DNA from 2 places in the Paraburkholderia sp. MM5482-R2 genome. Region 1 is predicted to be linked to the other one. Evidence: riboswitches for the same ligand, from Rfam matches in the RefSeq annotation. Region 1 holds a riboswitch; the other holds the start of a gene.
What was found. A riboswitch is a leader RNA that binds a small molecule or an ion and turns the genes downstream of it on or off. The one in region 1 is predicted to bind cobalamin.

Region 1 (3,401 bases):
CCTTGCTCGCGATACGGATGCTTGATCGCGCGCATTTCGGTGACGAGGTCGGCGGCTTCGATCAGCGCGTCCGGCGCATGGCGTCCGGTCACGACGACATGCAACATCGGCGCACGCGCGTTGATCACCGCGAGCACTTCGTCGAGCGGCAGGTATTCGTACTTCAGCACGGTGTTCAGCTCGTCGAGGATCACCATCTGGTAGTCGCCGCTTTCGATCATCCGCCGCGCTTCGTTCCAGCCTTTGCGCGCGGTCGCCATGTCGGCCTCGCGGTTCTGCGTGTTCCACGTGTAGCCGTCGCCCATCGTGACGAAATCGCATTGCGCGATCGCGCCGAGGAAATCGCGCTCCGACGTATGCAGCGCGCCCTTGATGAACTGCACGACGCCGAGCCGCATGCCGTGGCCGAGCACCCGCACGGCCATGCCGAAGGCGGCCGTGCTCTTGCCCTTGCCGGTGCCGGTGTTGACGATCAGCAGGCCTTTTTCGACGGTCGCGCCGGCCTGCTTCTTTTCGTGGCCTTCGCGGCGGCGTTCGGTCATGCGTTGATGCGATTCCGGATCGGTTTTCATCGAGGGTCCTGGTTTTGAGGGGCGGGATGGGATGGGGGCGCGTCGCTAAGGGCAGCATTGTTCGCCGCTGCGATCGCCACCGTGATGCCAGCGTGCGCGGTCTTGCGTACGATTAGGCGCGCGTTTTGCGCGGTTGTGGTGGAGTCCGGCGCCGTTGCCGCCAGCAGCGCGCACGGCTCGCACACACCATCGACACCGAGATGCGCGTGTGCCGCCGCCGACGGCGACGCGACCGATACCGCGGCGATCTGCTCGCGGCTGAACAGTTGCAGCGGCAGCTGATGACGTGAGCAGAATTCGAGCAGACCGGCTTCGTTGGCTTTGGTGTCGATCGTCGCGATCGCGCGGATCTGCTCGAAGGCATTCGATCCGAGCGCTGCGCGGACGGCGGCTTCGATCTCAGCGGCTTTGCTGTGCAAGCGGCAACCGATGCCGACGCTCAGCGTTTTGATCGCGCGTCCGAGTCCGTGTCGTGTCGCGCTCGCTGCCAGTTCGTGAGCAACGCCGGCGTCGCGTTTGGCCGCATCACGCGCCAGCGCGAGCGACGCCACACCGCCGATCACGACGATCGCCGGCGAGCCGAGCCCCGCACGCGCCACCGCCTCGGCGAACTCGCGAAGCGGCGCGAGCACATGACGCTGCTCAGGCCGCGTCGCCGACTCGATCGCCGCGCACGGCGTGTCGGCGGACATGCCGGCCGCGAGCAATGCGCGGGCGATCTCGCCGAGCCGGCGCATGCCCATATAGATCACCAGCGTCATGCGCGTCGCGGCGAGCGCGGCCCAGTCCGGTTCGCCACTGCCGCCGGCGCCGTGGCCGGTGACGAACACGACGCCCTGCGCGTGATCACGATGCGTGACCGCGATACCGAGCGCCGCGGGCGCCGCGATGCCAGCCGTGATGCCGTTGATCACGTCGACTTCGATACCCGCGGCCTGCAGCGCCTGCAACTCTTCGCCGCCGCGGCCGAACACGAACGGATCGCCGCCCTTGAGCCGCGCGACGCTGCGCCCCGCGCGCAGATGCCCGAGCATTTGCGCGACGATGTCGGCTTGCGGCGTCGACGGATGGCCGCCGCGCTTGCCGACGTACACGACTTGCGCGTCGGTGCGCGCGAACTGCAGCACGTCGGGATTCACCAGATCGTCGACGAGCACGACATCGGCCTGCGCGAGCGCACGGGTGGCCTTCAGCGTGATCAGTTCGACGTCGCCGGGACCGGCGCCGATCAGCCAGGCGCGCGTCATCGCGGCGTGCATGGCGCGCGCCATGCGGTGATGGAAGAAGAGACGCGGCGTGCGACAGCGCGCGCGGCGGTGAATATAGAGGTCATGCGGAACTGCGAATCCGGGCACGCGCGATGCCGCGCTGCTACGCCTTCACATCCGTTCCCCGCGGATTCCGGCGGCCGGCGGCGCCGCGTGATGCACGGATGCAATGCGGCACCGCCTCCGCGTCTGGCCGGTATCCGGGCTGGCGGCCTCATGCGCTTCGCCTTCCCGTCCCGGTTTGTGGATTCGCGGGACAGTGGCATCAAAAAACGCATGCGCGGCACGGCGGAATCGAAGGCGAATCGAATCGCGCGCCGCAGGTCGCTTACCGTTGCGGGGACAGCACAGGTTGAACGCGCGAGGCGCTGCCTGTTTCCCGTTTAACTGCACACGCGAGCGCATGTGCGGGCACCAAACGCGCGCATACGATAGCACATGGCGCCTTGCCGGATAAGCCTCGGCGGCGCTTTCCGGCTCGGTGCGTTGCTTGACTGCGCAACGCCGCGGGCCTACACTCGCACGCACTTTGGGTGCTCGCATGCGCGCTCGTGCGCATGCAGTTAAACGGGAAACAGGGAGCCACCTGCTCTGGAGCGGCTAACCTGTGCTGTCCCCGCAACGGTAAGCGAAAAGCGGTTCCGGCTTGATAGCCGGGCACCGCAGTGCCGGCTTCGATGTCCTCGCGCAAGCTCGCGTGGACATTTCACCACTGGACGAGAAACCACTCGGCCGGGAAGGGGAAGCGGCGCTTTCGCCAGCCCGGATACCGGCCCAAAGAAGCAGAACGACCGCCGCGGGGATGCGGCGGCGCGTTCATGACCTCAGTTCCGCTTTCTGTATTTCCGTTGTCGCGGCAATGCCGTCGTTCGTCCCCGTGTCTGGTGATCGCTGGTACTGCTGCGCGTGCTTCATTCGCTCCATTCGCCAGCCGACGCGGACCCACGCGCGGACTTTCCGGCATACCGATCAACGCCAAGGGATGGACCTCACGATGCAAACTCAATTGCGCAAGATCCCCGTCACGATCGTCACGGGCTTTCTCGGCAGCGGCAAAACCACGCTGCTGCGGCACATTCTTCAGCATGCGGGCGGCAAGCGCATCGCGGTGATCGTCAACGAGTTCGGCGAGCTCGGCATCGACGGCGAAATCCTCAGGGGCTGCGGCATCGGTTGCGATGAAAACGGCGTCGAGACCGAAGGGCAATTGTATGAACTCGCGAACGGTTGTTTGTGCTGCACCGTGCAGGAAGAATTTTTCCCGGTGATGGAAAAGCTCGCGGAGCGCCGCGATGAACTCGATCACGTGCTGATCGAAACGTCGGGGCTCGCGTTGCCGAAGCCGCTCGTGCAGGCGTTCAACTGGCCGCAGATCCGCAATGGCTTCACGGTCGACGCGGTGGTGACGGTGGTGGACGGCCCGGCCGCCGCGAGCGGCCAGTTCGCCGATAACCCGCTCGCCGTCGATGCGCAGCGCAAGGCCGATCCGAATCTCGATCACGAGTCGCCGCTGCATGAACTGTTCGAAAACCAATTGTCGGCGGCCGACCTGGTGATTCTG
Region 2 (3,401 bases), on a different contig from region 1:
GGCTCCGGACAGCTCGAATGATAGAAGAGCACGCCGTCGCCGACCTGCATCACGTCGCGCATGAAGTTGCGCGCCTGATAGTTGCGTACGCCGGTCCACGGCAAGGTGCGATGAGGTGCGTTGGCGAGGTCGTCGATGCTTGCTTCGTCCGGTTCGGACTTCATCAGCCAGTAGCGCATGAATCGGAGTGAGCGTGTGAGATTGAACGAAGCGCAACAACAGCAGGCGCGTACGGAAAAGCCCCTGAAAAAGGCGCTCAAACGAAAAAACGACGGCCAAAGAAAAACGGCATCGAACCGAAGTCCGATGCCGTTCCAGATAAGGTCCCCGCCTTAGCCGCTAGGCCGGCATCCTGAACCGAGGGTTCAGAATTGGTCGCAGTTAGCAACACTTCGGGTACATCAGACTGAGTGACGCGCACACCCGTGCTACAAATTTCCGCAACCGTGCACATGGCATTGGTTCAAGGAATGTATGACCTTGGCGAACCAGGCAGGGAAGCTAAACCGATGAAGCTACAACCCAAACCGTTCAACACGTGACCGATTCGAAACCGGCCCACTACTGCTTACTGCAAGCTGTACTGCTCGATCACAGTACCTAGCTGTTCGTTCATTTGCTGCATTGTACGCCGGATTTCTTCAGCGGGAAATGCTTCTCCGTGTCGCACGCTGCTTTGCAGCTTAAGCAGTTCCGATGCCAGCGACAGCGCAGCCATCACCGCGATGCGATCGGTGCCGCGCACGTTGCTGCCGCTGCGGATTTTCTTCATCTCGGCGTCGACGCGCGCGACCGCCTCGAGCAGCGCGCCTTCCGTTTCCGGCGAGCAGGCGAGACGATAGGGTACTTCGAGAATCGATACTTCGATCTGCTTGGTGGTCATGCGCTTTCTCCGTGTCGGCTCACGTCGCTTTCCGCTTCCTCGTGTCCGGGCTGGGCGGACTCGAGCAGATCGAGCTGGTTATCCGGTTCGCTGCTCGCGCGTGCGCGCGGCAATTTTTCGAGAATCGCATTCAGGCGCACCTGAGCGTCGTCGATCTTGGCGGACAGCGCGTCGCGTTCCGCCTGCAGTGCGTCGCGCTCTTCGCGCAATTGCGCGAGTTCCGCATGCGTGGCTTGCACTTCGGCACGCGTTTGCGCGAGCTGCTCTTCGAGCGCGAGCCGCGCTTCGTTGTGGCGCTGGCTGATCGCAATCAGCTTGCCGATGTTCTGGGAGAGTGATTCGAGTTCGGTGAGCATGTGCTGCGTCCTCTAAAGACATCGCATTTTAGCGCGGAATATTACAGGTTCCGACAATTGTCTCGTTTCGAGACGTAACAGCATCGCTACGTGCAGGTTCGTTGCGTGTCGGGTCGTCGACCATAAGGTAAAAAACCGGTAATCCATCGGACAATAACCTGCATTCAACAGAACCGATTGCGCTCCGGTTGACCTTTCTTGACGCCCCGCGAGGCCGCTCGTAAACTTCCCGCACTCTGGTGCCCGCGCGCGCTTCTCGGCGCGCGCAGTTAAACGGGAAGCAGGACGCGCGCGGTGCCAAAACCGGATGCGCGAACCTGCGCTGCCCCCGCAACGGTAAGCGACCGCATGTGATGTGCTCATGCAGGTCGGTCCTGATCGCAAGGTTGGAAGTTCAACGTGCGAGTGTGCCACTGCGCGTCACGCGTGGGAAGGCGGGATCGATGTGTCGTAGCCCGGATACCGGCCAGAAAAGAGGGACGTCCCCCCGCGAAAACGCTAAACAAGGGGGCGCCTCGTGACGCGTCGGCCTGCGGGGAAGCAGGCCGCGCACGCTATCCACAGGAATGTCATCCCATGCTGTCCCCCATCGCCCGCGCAACGCTGCTCGGGTTCGCGAGCCTGCCGCTCGTCGTGCATGCGCAAAGCGCCGAGCCCGCGTCCGCGTCTGCGACGCCGTATTCGTCTTCATCGTCCGCCACGGATGCTACCGCCGCAAACGCTGCAATCGCTGCCAATGCCGCCTCCACCGATGCGCCGGGCAGCGTGCTGTCGCCGATCGTCGTGACCGCGCAACGCGGACCGCAAGCGTTGCGCGATGCGATCCCGCAGACTACGCAGTTCGATCAGCAGGACATCGCCGACACGACCGCGACCGATCTGCCCGGCCTGCTGCAACTCGCGCCAGGCGCGCAAATCTCGCGCACGGGTGGCCCCGGTTCGACCGCGAGCCTCTTTCTGCGCGGCGCATCGTCGACGCAATCGCTGCTGCTGATCGACGGCGTGCGCGTCGATTCGGTGAGTCTCGGCTCAGCTCAACTCGCGCAGATTCCGCTCGATCAGGTCGATCACGTCGAAGTGGTGAACGGCAACGTGTCGGCGTTGTATGGCTCGGGCGCGATCGGGGGCGTCGTGCAGGTGTTCACGAAAGACGGCGGCGATCATCCGCCGCGTTTCAATTTTTCGGTCGGCTACGGCAGCTATCACACGCAGACGCAAACGGCCGGCGTGAACGGCGCGCTCGATCAGGACGGCCGCACGACCATCAACATCTCGCTCGCGCGCACGAAGGACGACGGCTTTTCGTCGCTCAATCCGCTCGAGGCGCCGAACGCGAATCCGAACGCAAACGGCAATCTGAACGAGAGCATCAGCGCGTCGCTGCGTCACAAGTTCACCGACAGCTGGGACGCGGGCGTCAGCTATTTCCAGTCGAACAACGACAACAGCTACGACAATGCGTACGGCGAGCCCACCGATCTGAACAATCTCTATAGCAAGGTGCGTCAGGTGTCGGTATTCGCGAACGGCAAGCTGACCGACTGGTGGACCACCCACGTCACGCTCGCCGAGGGCGACGACCGCAGCGTGTCGAACACCAATGGCATCTACAACGGCCGCTTCGATACCGACAATCGCCAGTACACGTGGCAGAACGATTTCGCGCTCGCCGCGAACCAGAAGCTGCAACTCGGCTACGAGCATCTCGACCAGACGCTCGACTCCGACACGTTCGCCGCGCCCGACCGTCACGTCGATTCGGTCTTCGCGGGCTACAGCGCGCGCTTCGGCCGCAACCAGATTCAGGCCAACGTGCGACGCGACCAGTACTCCGATTTCGGTGGAGCGAACAGTTACTATCTCGGCTACGGATTCGACATCACGTCGCGCTGGAAGGTAACCGCAAGCTATTCGGATTCGTTCCGCGCGCCGAGCTTCGACGATCTGTACTATCCGATCAGCGGCAACCCGTCGATCCAGCCCGAGCGCAGTCATTCGGTCGAAGCCGGTTTGCAGTACGCGACCGATGCGCTCGGCGTGATGCGTCTGAACGCATTCCAGACGCGCTATACGAATCTGATCGACTACGTGCAGACGATCCCCGGCATCTACCTCGCGGAGAACGTCGGCCATGCGAAGGTGCAGGGACTCGAGGGATCGTG

Region 2: it holds a riboswitch for cobalamin, as region 1 does, so the genes downstream of both, OKW37_RS07985 (TonB-dependent receptor domain-containing protein) here and cobA (uroporphyrinogen-III C-methyltransferase) in region 1, are expected to answer to the same signal.

The regions. Positions count from the first base shown of each region.
Region 1 is NZ_JBNDLP010000003.1:1,916,273-1,919,673, reverse strand. It holds gene cobO (cob(I)yrinic acid a,c-diamide adenosyltransferase) at 1-572, opposite strand, end outside; gene OKW37_RS30890 (cobalamin biosynthesis protein) at 569-1,003, opposite strand; partial or broken gene cobA (uroporphyrinogen-III C-methyltransferase) at 1,079-1,819, opposite strand; cobalamin riboswitch at 2,015-2,274, opposite strand; cobalamin riboswitch at 2,355-2,632, shown strand; gene cobW (cobalamin biosynthesis protein CobW) at 2,835-3,401, shown strand, end outside.
Region 2 is NZ_JBNDLP010000002.1:1,068,384-1,071,784, forward strand. It holds gene OKW37_RS07965 (EVE domain-containing protein) at 1-179, opposite strand, end outside; RNA gene ssrS (6S RNA) at 321-502, opposite strand; gene OKW37_RS07975 (cell division protein ZapA) at 569-883, opposite strand; gene OKW37_RS07980 (ATPase) at 880-1,239, opposite strand; cobalamin riboswitch at 1,460-1,724, shown strand; gene OKW37_RS07985 (TonB-dependent receptor domain-containing protein) at 1,816-3,401, shown strand, end outside.